Regions from separate parts of the Nostoc sp. DedSLP03 genome, predicted to be linked through region 3. Evidence: predicted binding sites of a transcription regulator. Region 3 holds the regulator's gene; each other region holds the start of a gene.
What was found. The regulator NtcA, encoded in region 3, controls nitrogen genes in cyanobacteria. The targets are predictions, from matches to a motif close to TNTGTANNNNNNNNTACANA.
Positions count from the first base shown of each region.

Region 1: glnA (type I glutamate--ammonia ligase) is a predicted target of NtcA. The motif match lies at 778-797, and genes of this name have one in related genera.
Region 2: RM368_RS13340 (DUF3120 domain-containing protein) is a predicted target of NtcA. The motif match lies at 2,220-2,239, and genes of this name have one in related genera.

Region 1 is NZ_JAVRCK010000069.1:37,808-43,009, forward strand. It holds gene apcB (allophycocyanin subunit beta) at 53-562, opposite strand; gene glnA (type I glutamate--ammonia ligase) at 921-2,345, shown strand; gene RM368_RS27095 (hypothetical protein) at 2,460-2,660, opposite strand; gene RM368_RS27100 (ferritin-like domain-containing protein) at 3,057-3,956, shown strand; gene patX (heterocyst-inhibiting protein PatX) at 5,046-5,202, opposite strand, start outside.
Region 2 is NZ_JAVRCK010000022.1:91,899-97,100, reverse strand. It holds gene RM368_RS13350 (TIGR03279 family radical SAM protein) at 1-738, opposite strand, end outside; gene RM368_RS13345 (undecaprenyl-diphosphate phosphatase) at 980-1,804, opposite strand; gene RM368_RS13340 (DUF3120 domain-containing protein) at 2,242-3,021, shown strand; gene psbU (photosystem II complex extrinsic protein PsbU) at 3,582-4,010, shown strand; gene nadB (L-aspartate oxidase) at 4,212-5,202, shown strand, end outside.
Region 3 is NZ_JAVRCK010000011.1:75,146-80,347, forward strand. It holds gene RM368_RS07795 (DUF3146 family protein) at 23-286, shown strand; gene RM368_RS07800 (resolvase) at 346-798, opposite strand; gene RM368_RS07805 (DUF3084 domain-containing protein) at 922-2,412, opposite strand; gene ntcA (global nitrogen regulator NtcA) at 2,581-3,252, opposite strand; gene fabI (enoyl-ACP reductase FabI) at 3,632-4,408, shown strand; gene hisB (imidazoleglycerol-phosphate dehydratase HisB) at 4,504-5,145, shown strand.

The sequences.
Region 1 (5,202 bases), on a different contig from region 3:
ACAGGAACTTTGTTTGTATAGTTCCACAATTTCTAATTAACAGAGCTAGATGCTAAATATCTATCTCGCTCAACTCACGTGTAATGTGATCGAATGGTTCATCTACAAAAACAGTATTAACCACACCTGCTGCTGCTACTTGCTCCTTAATTAGCTCCTTGAGAATCTGGATACCGCGAACTGTAGGGCCAATAGGTACTCCTAAAGAATTGTAAGTTTCCCGCAGCCCTTGCAGCACTCGTTCATCCAACACATTGGTGTTCCCAGCAACCAGCGCATAAGTGGCATAGCGCAGATAGTAGTCCATATCGCGCAGACAAGCTGCATAACGACGAGTTGTATAAGCATTTCCACCAGGGCGAATCAATTCTGGCAGTTCTTCAAATAACTGTAAACCAGCTTGCTTGACAAGTCCAGCCGCATTAGAATTTATCGCCGCAGCTGCTTGTACTCTTGCTGTACCACTATCAAAGTAAGACTTCAGGCTATCGATCGCATTCCGGTCAAAATATCGACCAGCTAGGTCATAATTCTTAATTAAACTTGTTACCGCATCGCGCATTCCTTCTTCTCCCAATCATTGCTATTTATGGTTTGATATTTATTTGGCTGCACTTATGCACCAGTAAAGTTTTGTGCTATTAAAAATAGATTCGGCACAAAAACAATCTATCCACTATCTATGGATTCTATGCCAAAGTTGACCCCTATATGATGAACTTTCCAGTTTTGTACAGATGATCGCCGAAAGGTTAATATAACCTGATAATCCAGATATCTGTAGTACAAGCTACAAAATCAGCTAATGTCTAGTATTTAAGATATTTCTGCTGTGTCACGGCCTGATTGAGATCGGCAGAGTTAGGATGCAATGTAAGATTCTGGTTTTACTTTAGAAAATTGGTAGAGAAGGAGTAACAATGACAACACCACAAGAAGTCTTGAAATTGATCCAAGACCAAAAAATTCAGCTGATCGATCTCAAATTCATCGATACAGTAGGGACTTGGCAGCACCTCACACTGTACCAGAACCAAATCGATGAGACTGCATTCACTGATGGCGTACCGTTTGACGGTTCCAGCATCCGGGGTTGGAAAGCGATCAACGAATCGGACATGACGATGGTACTCGACCCCAACACTGCTTGGATCGACCCATTCATGGAAGTACCAACGCTAAGTATAATTTGTAGTATCAAAGAACCCCGCACGGGTGAATGGTACAACCGTTGCCCACGTGTTATTGCCCAAAAAGCTATAGATTACCTGGTTTCTACTGGTCTTGGTGATACAGCCTTCTTTGGTCCTGAAGCTGAGTTCTTTATCTTTGACAATGCTAGGTTTGCCCAAACCGCCAACGAAGGCTACTACTTCTTAGACTCCGAAGAAGGTGCTTGGAATTCCGGTAAAGCTGGTACAGATAACAAACCCAACTTGGGCTACAAACCTCGCTTCAAAGAAGGTTACTTCCCAGTTTCACCGACGGATTCTTTCCAAGATATCCGTACAGAGATGCTGTTGACGATGGCACAATTAGGTGTACCCATTGAAAAGCATCACCACGAAGTTGCTACTGGTGGTCAGTGCGAACTAGGTTTTCGTTTTGGTAAGTTGATCGAAGCGGCTGACTGGTTGATGATTTACAAATATGTCATCAAGAACGTTGCCAAAAAATACGGCAAAACCGTTACCTTCATGCCCAAACCAATTTTTGGCGATAACGGTTCGGGAATGCACTGTCACCAGTCCATTTGGAAAGACGGCCAGCCTCTATTTGCAGGTGATAAGTATGCTGGTTTGAGCGATATGGGCTTGTACTACATTGGTGGTCTTCTCAAACACGCACCAGCGCTGTTGGCAATCACCAACCCTAGCACCAACTCGTACAAGCGCCTAGTACCTGGTTATGAAGCTCCTGTTAACTTGGCTTACTCCCAAGGGAACCGTTCTGCTTCTATCCGTATTCCTCTATCTGGTACTAACCCCAAAGCCAAACGTTTGGAATTCCGTTGTCCAGATGCTACATCTAACCCCTATTTGGCATTTGCTGCAATGCTTTGTGCTGGTCTTGATGGCATCAAGAACAAAATCCATCCTGGTGAACCCTTAGATAAGAATATCTATGAACTCTCTCCAGAAGAACTAGCAAAGGTTCCTTCAACTCCAGGTTCTTTAGAACTGGCTCTGCAAGCACTGGAAAAAGATCACGCCTTTTTGACCGAATCAGGCGTCTTCACGGAAGACTTTATCGAAAATTGGATTGACTACAAACTAGGTAACGAAGTCAAACAGTTGCAGCTGCGGCCTCATCCTTACGAGTTTTACCTCTATTACGATGCTTAATTAAGAGTCGTATCTAACTAAAAAGTAACAAGTAAGTTTTGCCACCCTAGATAAAGGGTGGCTTTTTTTAGAGTTGTCGGCTGAGATATTCACTCAAAAAATCAACCTTAAAACTTAGCTCATGGAAGCATGACTCGGCCCATAAATCATCCGAGTGTTAGCATCTACCTTCCCTTGAATTGGGTTCCAGTAGTGAGATGCTTCTTCAGGAAGACCAAGTTCTTGTGCAGCCCGCATCAGCATTGATTGTTGGCGATTCTTAACTTGCTGATGTTCACGCGCCATTAACGCCCGAGACTTATCTGCGATAGACATAACCATAGCCCTCTCTATTTTGTGAATATATAATTTTTGTTTTCCTGAAACTACTATAGCAAAAATTCTGTAACATAAGCTACTGTTTTAAAAATTTATATTTGCCTTTGCTGACAATATCAGATATTTTTTCCCAAAGCTAGAAAAACCCCTAAGCCACCTTTGAGGGGTAAAATCATCTGGCTTCAGGTTTGTCTCACCTGAAAAAACACACCTCTCTCAAGACAGAACACTTATTCGTTACTTTTATTTACATTTAAAAGGTCTGACACTTAAGTTTAAAAGTGACTAATTTTTGTAATTTTTACTGTTTTCTTCGGTGAAGCGGCATAGATACAACAGTTGAAAAAAATTAAGTTAGCATTAAAGAAAGATTTACAAAACTTTACATAAGTTATGACAGTTACCTACCCACGCAAATTTCAAAATGTTTTGAGTGCGAGAGATATATTGAAACGAGTGGTATGCGATCGCGAAATTCATCTCATTACCCTCAACCGCTACCGTTACAGCGAACAACGCAGTTGCAAAGACCTCACAGAGCTAATTGAACAACTGAACGGACAGCCACGCCAACTAGTGCGGGATTTGTCTCATCACATCTCAGATGAAGCTCGTCATGCCATGTGGCTAACTGACTTGTTGACAGACCTGGGAGCAGATATTGGTAATCCTCCCGGTTCTTCCTATATCAATGAATTTGAACGCCTACTCGATCGCGAACAACAAGATCCAGTCCAAAACCTTGAAGATTTTGTGATTTCTTCCCTTGCCGCAATTAACGTCACGGAAAAACGGGGCTGTGAGTATTTCTCTGCCCACATTCATGCGCTTAAACAAGCACCGCAAACAGAAGAAAACATCAAAATTCGGGAAACTATTGAAAAAATTCTCCCAGAGGAAGCAGGACACGTTCGCTGGGGTAATCGTTGGCTAGGAGAACTTGCACGTAAGAGTCCAGAACATCAGCAAAAAGTAGAACAAGCCAAGCGAAAATATACTGCAATTGAACAAGCTGCATTTGAATCAGGGATGGATATCACCTTGGGTGCAGAACTACGGCGAGTTGCCAACTTGGTGGAAGTGGCAAATACTATGCCGCTTTGGCAACGTCCCCAATACCTGATGGAACGCTTACCCCAGACTTTGCTAGCGCCGGAGTTGCAATTTACTAGGATTCAAGCTGCACAAAAGGCTTGGCAGCGAGATCCACAGACATTCATTGAGAAGTTTGTGCCAATGTTCCTCAACGGCATCCAGGGTACAGAAAGTAACCGCAAGAAAACAACGGTGTAAAAGGGCATGGGGGATTGGGTATGGGGCATTGAAATAATTAATAGTTTTTCTCCCTCATCTCTCCCACTCCTTTTTCTTTAACGTGAGTCTCCAAGGAAGGCGCACCTGCGGGAAGGGCGAAAGAAACAAGTCAAACCCTCTTTCCTTCTGCCTTCTGCCTCCTGCCTCCTGCCTTATTTCTTAGGAGTTCGATGAATCTCTTTCTCCCAGCCTCCCTCCCCGAAATCCAAAGGGAGGAGCAACGAAAAATTCAGCTTTTTGCTTTCCTCTCCGACACGGAGAGGGGTGGAGGAAGAGGTCAAATAAGACTTGTCGAACTCACGTTTCTTTAAAAAAAATTCATATAAAAAGGCCAAATGCAAATTTTTGCATCTGGCCTTGGGTGTAAAATAATTAAAAAGACTAAGATGATTTGGCAGATCCTTCTTAACACTTATCTTGTCGGGAGCTATCTACGAGGAGAACAAACTAAGGAACAAAAGTAGGTTTACATTAGTAGATTTGTTAGCAAGTGTAATAAACCTATACTACTTGCTGCTAATCCATACGCTAGATAAGCAAGAAATGAAACGAAAGGGATTTTATGCTTCGGCAAAAGACGCTAAACAGATGTCAGAGCGAAGATCGGTTACTTGCTTATGTAGATAATCGGCTACTGGATGTATGAGAAGAAAATTTATTGGGGAATAAAGTGAAGTTGCCCTAAGGCTGTTTCTTCAACAAGCAAAATGTCTGAATTAGATGTGCTTTAGATTAACTCATAGCCTAAGTAACATCTATTTCTGGAGCTGTTGAGGATTGAGATGCAAAGCTTTCCACCGAAAAGAAGCAACAGTTGTAGAGCTTTTGAGGAGTTGGTAATGCTATCAATCAAAGCACTTAATTTGATTTGCTTTTTGATCGGCAGGATTGAGACCAACTACTATATATATACAAAGTTTGCAATTGAAATACTAAGCGATCGCTAAAGACTTTCGTGTGTCAACTGTGTATATCTTTGCCAGAAAAGCTGTGTAAAAGACGTTAGCACAACATTCTGTTTTCTGGTAATTCTGTTCTTTTGGGAAAAGAGGCATTACCTTACAGTAGTTAAACCACAGCATAGATAGTTCGGACTTTTTTTGTCACTTCTCTGCGCCCACTACCGCGATGACGTGGCGCATCATCTGAAGCTTGTTCAGATGCCGCCGAGAGCCAGCGTGACGAAGTAGGCGGGGAAGACAGCCCTGTTGATAAGTGATTGACC
Region 2 (5,202 bases), on a different contig from region 3:
TCTGGTTACGGGTGTAAGTTCGTCTTCTGGAGGCCGAAACCTTGTCAATCCGACTGGCACAACTGCCACCGACGCTACCGTAGGCACTTCACCAGTATGAAAGGATGCTAAGTCTTTTAGGGTTTGCTCCAGATGTTCGCCATCATTTATACCAGGACAAACAACTACTTGAGCATGAACTTGTAGCCGTCTTTTTTGAAACCACTTGAGTTGTTGTAAGATTTGTCCCGCACGAGGATTTTTCAAGAGTCTAATTCTAACTTCTGGCTCTGTGGCATGAACAGAAACATACAACGGAGATAAGCGCATTTGTTCAATCCGCTGCCATTCTCTTTCTGGCAAATTGGTCAAGGTAAGATAAGAGCCGTACAAAAAGCTTAGGCGGTAATCGTCGTCTTTAAAGTACAAGCTGGTGCGCTTACCTGGTGGTTGTTGGTCGATAAAGCAAAAAGGACAGCGGTTATTACACTGAATTAAGCCATCAAATAGGGCAGTTTCAAATTCTAGCCCCAAGTCTTGGTCATAATCTTTTTCGATTTCCAGGCTATGAGTTTTGCCAGTAGCGTCTAAAACTTCTAATTCTAAGACTTCATCAGCACACAAAAACTGATAATCGATTAAATCGCGGGGACGTGTACCATTGATTGCAACGATCGCATCTCCAACTTCAAAACCAATCTCTGCGGCTATTGAATCTGGAAGAACCTTGGTAATTCGGGCAGGATGAATGGTAGTCATGGGGAATGGGGCATTGGGCATTGGGCATTATAGCGTTTCTGAGTTGAGTCTAATACAGACCTAACAATAACAGCCCTTTCCCTATTAGCGTTAGGAAGTAAAATTCAAAGCCTCTCTCCTTGTAGGAGAGAGGAATGGAAGTGAGATTAGATTGATTACATACAAACGAGCAGTCGCTCTAGTCATTTGCTTTGGACAAAGGACAAATGACAAATGACTAATGACTAATGACTAATGAATATTATCCTTTCCAACCTGCTGCGATCGCTAGTAATATTGCACTACCGAATGCTAATCTATACCATACGAAGATCAAAGTGTTTTTGGTTGCTAAGTATTTGATTAAAAATGCAATTGATAGGTAGGAAAAAATCAAGGTTGAAATAATTCCTACAATTAACAGTGCAACAATGTTATCTGGCAACTGGTGAGCTTGAAACAACTTGAATATTTTCAAGCTTTTATACAGCGTCGCAATGGTAAGAGTTGGAAACCCTAACAAAAATGAGAATTTTGCTGCTGTAGCGCGTTCTAATCCTAAAAATAAGGCAGTTGTCAACGTCGAACCAGAACGAGAAACGCCCGGAATCAAGGCAAGTGTTTGTCCCAATCCAACCAAAATACCATCCTGAATCTGCAATGACTCAAAACCTCGCTTGCGAGTGCCAATTTTTTCTGCCAAAGCTAGTACAAGTGCCATAATAATTGACATAATGCCAATAATTAATGGACTCTCAGGTAAAATATCTTTCAAAAGGAAGCCGAAAATTAAAGCCGGCAGTGTTCCGACCACAATACCGACAAGAATCTTCCATTCTTCGCGTTGCCAGTCTTTGGCTTTTAGTGCTTCGATTCCACCTTTGACAATACTAGAAATCAGCGACCAAAAGTACCCCACAATTGCGATAACGCTGCCAAATTGAATTGCGTCAACAAAATCTTTAGAACCTAGTTCTTTCCAACCAAATACCTTGGTGAAAATTATCAGATGTGCAGTACTGCTGATTGGCAAAAACTCTGTAATCCCTTGAACAATACCTAAAATAAAAGCTTGAATAAACTCCATATACAATTAATACCTTTTTCGTGTTATAGAGATCGTAATGAACATTTTTTAGCTGATGATGTTGCTTTATATACTCTCTATTGCACCCAATCTTGTAGAAAACTCAATTTTACCGATCGAAAACATCATCGAAGACGCTGACTATGTTCTTACACCCACCTCAATAAGTCAACGCAATTTGAAAAATTCATCAAATTTTAATATTTAGCAGACTCATAGCAGCTAACTTTTCACCTCTCTGTAGTTCCTTGTAAATAAGGAACTACAGAGGAGTTCTGTACATAGTGGAACTTGAATGGATTCGCCTGGCGCAGAATGTTTTGTTTGGTTTGCACCAGCGCTTGTGGAAATTTTAGTATAATTAAAATGCCCCAGGGGGGGATTTTAAAGTGTGATATCTTAAGTAAGATAAAGTTTAGTAACAAATATTAAAAACTTTGATTAATAATACACTGTCTTCCTACAGGGTTTCTACCCCTTCTATTGATACTGAGTTGGATTTAGCTGATACTGCGCAAAACGGTATCAGACAATTGGAATCTACACTTTCCCTTTCTCCCTCTTTACCCTTATCTACTTCTGCGCAACAAACTTGGTTAGTGTTTGCGGCGGCGGTGTTTTTGGTAACAGTGCCAGTATTTATAGAAGCGCCGATCGTGCGATCGCTACCAAGTCTGAGTTTAGCGCTGACAGGATTTTGGGTGTGGCTCAGTTTTGCCTTAATGTCACGTCCTGCAACTTACGTCTGGGGCGATTTGCTCTTGGGGTTTAGCTGGAGTTGGTTAGCAGGAGCGATTTACTGGGGTTGGTTACGTTGGGAACCTTTATGGCATCTACCGGTGGAATTTATCGGTTTACCGTTTGCTTGCTGGTGTCTGACGAAGAATTGGGGCAAGGTAGGTAACTGGTTTTATTTAGGTTCTTTACTCGGTACAGTTTTAACAGATGTATATTTTTATATAGTAGATTTGATGCCCTATTGGCGGCAAATTATGAGAGTAGATGCAGATGTTGTACCGCAAATCTTACAAAATGCTCTCATACAAGTACAAGCACCTTGGGGACAAACTTGGGCGATAATTCTCGCCGTAGTGCTATTAACAGTAGGAATTTCAGCTTTAGGTCGAAATCAAAGACACTGGTATGCCTTTGGTGGCGCAGTTTTAAGCACAATTTTGGTAGACAGCCTATTTTTGTTAGCTGCGATCGCAGCGTGAAGAAGGCAAGTGACACTTATCTTCCAATAAGCGTGTGGGCTTCTCTGACTGAAACTTTTCCCAGCCCAATCTACGGCACATCAAAAATGATGCTGTAGATGATTAATTAGTTAAGAAATATTACATAAAATCGCTCGGCATCAAGTCTTTTTTGGCAAGGTTTTCGATCTTAGAAATCATGCAGTTTTGTGTCTGCTTTAAAGGTAGAATCAGCCACCCCGAAAAGATTTCGTCAAGCAGAGAATGCTGCTGGAATCGTGGATGTAAGGCTATTGCAGCCATGCAGGCACTCTTTCCACAATGAAAATTTGTGGCGAAAGTATAGTCAAACCCAGTAACGGTAAATATTGTGGATATTAATACGCTGTATATTAGTTTCTGATGACTGCTGTGTTGACTAAGCTATCAGCTTTTGTCCTTTGTCCTTTGTCAGTTGTCCTTTGTCGCTTGTCAGTTGTCCTTTACAAATGACTAATGACCAATGACTAATGACTAATGACTAGTAACTGTTGTTAGCTTAAAACTTTTATTTCTGTTTGATGGAAAGAGGTAGAAAAATCGTGAAAGGATTGGCGCGTTTATTAACAGTGTTTAGCTTGTTACTTAGTTGCTGGGGATGGTTGGGAACAACTCAGATAGCCCAAGCTGCTAGTTTCAACAGTTTTGCTTTTCCCCAAGTCCCAGTTCTGGCAATTGAGCGGCAAAATCGCGCAGACAGGAAGCTAGCAACGGAATTTGGTAAAAAAATTGATTTGAATAATACCAACGTCCGAGCTTTTCAACAATATCCAGGCCTTTATCCCACCCTTGCCAAGCTCATCATCAAAAATGCTCCCTACCAAAGCGTAGATGATGTATTGAATATTGGAGGATTGAGCGATCGCCAAAAACAAACCCTGCAAGCTAACTTCGATCACTTCACCGTGACAGAACCAGAATCTGCCTTCATCGAGGGAGACGATCGGTTTAACAACGGCATCTACAGATAACTGTACATTGCAGTTAATGTAGCAAATAGCAGCCCACTCCTGATTCTAGGGAGTGGCAGATGATATGAGTTATGAGTTATGAGTTAGGAGTTATGAGTTAAGAGTTATGAGTTAAGAGTTAAAAATTCAAAACTCCTCACTTCTAACTCCTCACTTCTAACTCCTCACTCTTAACTTCTAACTCCTAACTTCTCCATTACCTTGTCTCAGATAAATATTCCCAGCCAATTTGATGTCTTAGTAGTCGGCGCTGGTGCCGCTGGACTATACACAGCACTATGTCTGCCAGAATCCTTGCGAGTAGGTTTGATTACCAAAGAAACCGTTGCATTATCCGCCAGTGATTGGGCACAAGGTGGCATTGCCGCAGCGATCGCCCCAGAAGATTCTCCCACGCTGCACATTGAAGATACGATCCAGGCGGGTGCTGGTTTATGCGATCGCACCGCTGTCGAATTTCTCGCCGAACATGCCCCTAGCTGTATTCAATCCTTAGTTAACTTGGGGGTCGCTTTTGACCGTCATGGTCAAGCCTTAGCTTTAACTTTGGAAGCCGCCCATTCTCGCCGCCGTGTTCTCCACGCTGCTGACACTACAGGCAGGGAAGTTACTACTACCCTCACCGCTCAAGTATTACGTCGCCAAAATATTCAAGTTATTCAGCAAGCTTTGGCTTTGAGTTTGTGGATTGAAACCGAAACTGGTTGCTGTCAGGGAATTAGCCTGTTTTATCAAGGTAAAATCACCTGGATAAGAGCTGGTGCTGTGGTACTCGCAACTGGTGGTGGCGGTCAGGTATTTGCCCAAACCACTAACCCGGCAGTGAGTACCGGTGATGGGGTAGCGATCGCAGCTAGGGCTGGGGCTATTCTCCGCGATTTAGAATTTGTCCAATTTCACCCGACTGCTCTGACTAAACCTGGTGCCGATCGTTTCTTGATCAGCGAAGCTGTACGCGGAGAAGGGGCACATCTCATCGATAATGAAGGGCGACGTTTTGCCTTTGACTACCACCCTGCGGGTGAACTTGCACCTAGAGATGTGGTCAGTAGAGCAATTTTCAGCCATTTACAACGTACTGCCCTTGATTTGGCTACTGCTCATGTGTGGTTGGATATGCGCCCCATTCCCGCTGATAAAATTCGTCAGCGCTTTCCCAATATCATCAAAGTTTGTCAGCATTGGGGAGTTG
Region 3 (5,202 bases):
TCCACACTTGACATAAAGCATTGTGAGTGCAAAACGTCTGCCAGAAACCATTGCCCATGTCAGAATTACCCGCCAATCCTGGCAACACGGCTTCCTTGAGGGTGAAGTGAGTGCGGGTGAGTTTGAGTGGCATTTCCAGTGGCATTTTCGTCGGGGAGAACTTGCCGTCAAGCCTTCCCAAGGTCGCGCCTTAATCAAAGAACCTCTCGGTCGGTTCTTAGAGCAACAAGATTACCAGCTAGAGCCTGGCGGAGACTATGCTTTTACGATTCGGGCGGAACTTTAAAACTTAGGAGTTATTCAATTTTGGATTTTGGATTTTAGATTTTGGATTGAAGAAAAAATCTAAAATTGGCTGGTTGCTGATTCAGTGAGGCGATTTAAGTATCTTTCGATTAAGAGGATGGCAACAATGTCATCTATGGGTCTTGGAGGCTGTCGTAGACCCTGTGGCAATAGCTTGATTAACCCTTTGGGCGGGAACATTTGCCAATAGCGATCGCGTGCTTCTAAGGTTGTGTAGCGCTCATCCACTAAAATAATACTCAACGGTTCTGTCAATTCTTGATATAGTTTCTGTCTCCACTGTTTGGCTGTAGTTTGGTCGCCCATGACCATCAAAGAGATCGGGAACCTTTGGCGCAGTGTCTCAATACTAGCGATCGCCTCTTTTGCTAACACAACTTGATGATAATACAGTTGCCGATCCAGCCCCATCACCCCTAGACCACACTTATCTCGACCTGGATCGAACCCCAAGATGACTGGTTGCGTTGGTGAAAATTCACGGAAATTCATAATTAATTAAAAATTAAAAATGTTCGCATAGTATCTGCTAAATAAAAAATGCAGCTATAGCAATTATTTTGACTGCTGTTCAATATGTTTAAATCTTACTAATAACAGTGTGCAAATAATTTTTTAAGTACTAAAAATAATTTTTCCGTTAACTATTGCTACCAATTTTACTCTCAATGGCCCGGCTGTATAAGTATCCTCTGCTGCGATCGCTTTGATCTCCAAGGGTTGATTATACTGTCTTAGTAGACTGACAAAGCGCAGAAAAGTCCCCTCTACTTGCACATTTTCGACAATTCCGGCATTACGGGCACGAAATTGGGAAGCAGAAATCAGTATTTCTAGCCGCTGCTGTAACTGATAAGATGTCATGGTTTGGGAATCAGCAGTAGTCGTGGCTAGCACCGCACCTCCCGAAAAAACCAGTTGATTCTGGGCTGTATCCGCGAAAAATTCTATCTGCTTTTCTCCCCTGACGTAATTACCAGCAGAGAATATTCGCACGACGTATTCTTTACCATCGGCAATCTGCTTGCTTAATTGATCGACCCGATCCTCGGTCACGCGCAACAGCTCTAAATTTGACGAATTTGTACCAGGCTCGCTTAATTCGAGGTTGGCGTTGCGATTGGCTTCTTGTAAAAGTTGTACCACTGCCTGACGAGCAGCGGCAGGTTGAGTAACACGAATTACAGCAGCGGACAGAACTTGACCGCGAACTAAGGCCAGCTTACCCAAACGCAGGTCGCGGTAGGACTGATAATATTTTTCCAGTCTGGCAACTTCCTGTTCTAGTTCCTCCTGTTGTGCTTCCAATTCTTTGAGGCGCGATTCCCGTTTGGCAATCACTTGCTCTCGTGCTGCAACTTCTACGTTACGCTTTTGAATAAGTTGATCCAGCTGGCCAATTTTTTGATCGCGTGCTTCTATGGCTTCTTGACGGTTAGCAAGTTCGCGATCGCGTTTTTCGATTGCTGTTTTGGCTTCGTCAATGGCTTTTTTCGCTTCTGCATACAGTCGTTGACGTTCTGTCTTCAAGAGTTCAACTGCCGCCTGTAGCTGTTTTCTCTGATTGGAAACGCTTTGCAACTCAGCTATGGCTTTTTGGTATTGAGTTACAACTTGTCCTAACTGACCTTGAGTGCGTTGGAGTTGAGTTTGGGTTTGGGCTTGTTGACTAATTGTGCGGTTCAGCTGGGCTTGCGTTTCCCTCTGTTTGGCGTTTGCCGCCTGCAAGGATTGATTAATTGCCTGCAAGTCTTGTTGTGCTTTTGCTTGGGCAATTCTTGCTTGGTTTAGCTCACCCTCTACCTGACTTTTCTGCGTTTCTGCGGTTTTTAGCTGTTCCCGCTTCTGTCTGAGGTCTGTTTGAATATCTTCTAACTCAAAGACTCCTTTTCGCAAACCTTCGTCGGCAGCGAATAAAATCCCTAGAGTTGATGCTGAAATCAAACCACCAGTAAAAATTGTTACTAGTACGGCGGTGTTTTTCGGACGAAGCTTAAAAAGTGAGAGGCGGGCTTTGCCAACTCGTGTGCCGATGCGATCGCCCACGGTGGCAATTACGCCTCCCAAAATCAAAATTGCTGCGATAAGGATGTATCCGGTGGTCATCTTTAGCTACCGAAATCCTTCCAGATACAGCCTACTACTTTTAAGCATTGTCTGGAAAGAAGTGGAAATTGGCAATAGCTGAAATTATTCAATTTTAGATTTACCTCTAGCTATTAGTGTCATTTTTCAAAATAGAACACGCGCCGATTCCCCTTTCTCCAATTGTTTTTATGTGAACTGTCTACTTAAGGTAACAGGTTTATGCACAGTAATCTTCTTTTTGTGGATGGAAATCATTTTTTTCTCACGCAAATCTCCCAGTAGCCTAGTAACGGTAACACGAGTTGAACCAATTGCCTCTGCGATCGCTTGATGAGATAACTTCAGATCAATTGTGATCCCATCTGCACAAGGAACGCCAAAATCCCGACAAAGAATTAACAAAAAACTCACCAATCTAGAACCCATATCTCGGTGAGCAAGAGTTTCAATCATCATCTCTGTCTGTAAAATGCGCGAAGACAGACCTCGCAGCATTAACATTGATAATTCTGGATTTTCCTTGAGTGCTACCTCTACCTGTTCAATTGGTGCCGACAGTAATTCTACAGGAGTAAATGCAACCGCATGGTAAAACCGATCCGATTTATTTCCTGTCAGCAATGACAATACACCAAAAACACTATTTTCCCGCAGCAACGCTACCGTTATTTCCTCTCCTGCCTCGTACACCCTGGAAAGTTTAACAGCACCTTTCAAAAGAAAATAAACTCGTTCGGCAGGATCGCCAGGAAAAAAGATCGTTTTATTGCGTTCAAACGTTTCCACAACTGGCGGAAACGCCCCGGTCGCCATCTGACGAAAAACATTTGCTAGGGCTTTATCTTGTGTCACGATCATCTCCCTTCCCCTACCCAATGCCGGAAAAACAAAAACTGATTACCTAAGAATACACCCGAAAAATGAATAAAGCACCGTCAACCTTTCTGTACTTTCCTATACTCCAACTAATCTCTTCATAACTCTTTGTTTATAATGATACATAATTGTTGATCCTTTCAGCTACTAATTGTTGATAACTAGTTCCAATAACTGTATTTAAAAGGTTTTTTGAAGAACAAATAAAGATATTTTGAGAATATCTTTATAAAAAATCAAGATTTTTACACGCAGCAAAAACTCTTACCAATATTCATTTTTGCAAATCCTGTATAAAACAAAGATAAATTAGCCTCAGATTCTAGTATGCTCCTAATGATCGATCGCATTAACAATTTTTATGCTAAATCTGACTGGAAAAAATGCCCTTGTTACAGGTATTGCCAATAACCGCTCGATCGCCTGGGGGATAGCCCAACAGCTGCACAAAGCCGGAGCAAACCTGGGTATTACCTACCTACCAGATGAACGCGGCAAGATGGAGAAAAAAGTCGCGGAATTGGTAGAACCTCTTAACCCCAGCCTATTTCTTCCCTGTAATGTCCAAGATGAAGACCAAATTAAATCTACTTTTGAGACAATCCGCGAAAAGTGGGGAAAGCTAGATATCCTCATCCATTGTCTGGCCTTTGCCAGCAAAGACGATTTAAGTGGAGATTTTAGCCAAACTTCTCGTTCTGGCTTCAACACCGCCTTAGAAATTAGTACCTACTCACTAGTGCAGTTAAGTGGTGCAGCCAAACCTTTGATGACAGAGGGAGGTAGCATCGTCACCCTGACATATTTAGGTGGTGTTAGGGCAATCCCCAACTACAACGTTATGGGAATTGCCAAGGCGGGGTTAGAAATGAGTGTGCGTTACTTAGCTGCTGAACTAGGGCCGCAAAATATTCGTGTGAATGCCATCTCCGCAGGCCCCATCCGTACTTTGGCATCTTCAGCAGTGGGTGGGATTTTGGATATGATTCATCATGTAGAAGAAGTAGCTCCCCTACGACGCACCGTCACTCAGTTAGAAGTGGGCAACGCTGCGGCTTTCTTGTGTAGTGATTTGTCCAGCGGCATTACCGGACAAATTCTCTATGTAGATGCAGGATATGAAATTATGGGAATGTGACACGATAAAGTTAGGAGTTAGGAGTGAGGAGTTAAGAGTTATAAATTTTTAACTCATAACTCATAACTCCTAACTTTTAACTCTTTTCACTCCCCATGCAAACAACCAATCGCCAAGTTAATTCAAACTACGATCGCTCAACCCAAACCCCTCGCATTGCCACTGTTCACCGCACCACTGGTGAAACTAATGTGCAAGTCACCATCAACCTGGATGGTAGAGGAACTTGCACAGCAGCAACAGGTATTCCGTTTTTGGATCACATGTTGCATCAAATTGCCTCCCACGGGCTGATTGATATAGATGTTCAAGCCAAGGGAGACTGGGAAATTGACGATCATCATACTAACGAAGATGTAGGCATTACTTTAGGGCAAGCTTTTAACCAAGCACTAGGTGACAGAAAGGGTATTGTCCGCTTTGGTAATTTTCTTGCACCGCTGGATGAAGCTTTAGTTCAGGTAGCGCTAGATTTTTCTGGACGGCCTCACCTCAGCTATGGCTTGCAAATTCCAACTCAACGGGTAGGAACCTATGACACCCAACTGGTGCGAGAATTTTTTGTGGCACTGGTGAACCATAGTCAAATGACACTGCACATTCGACAATTGGATGGCATTAATTCTCATCACATCATTGAAGCGACATTTAAAGCTTTTGCAAGAGCAACACGGCTGGCGGTAGAAATTGACTCCCGACGTGCTGGTTTAATTCCCAGTTCTAAGGGAGTTCTATGAAAAAAGTCAAATTGGGCATTGGGGATTGGGCATGGGGCATGGACAAGAGACAACTTA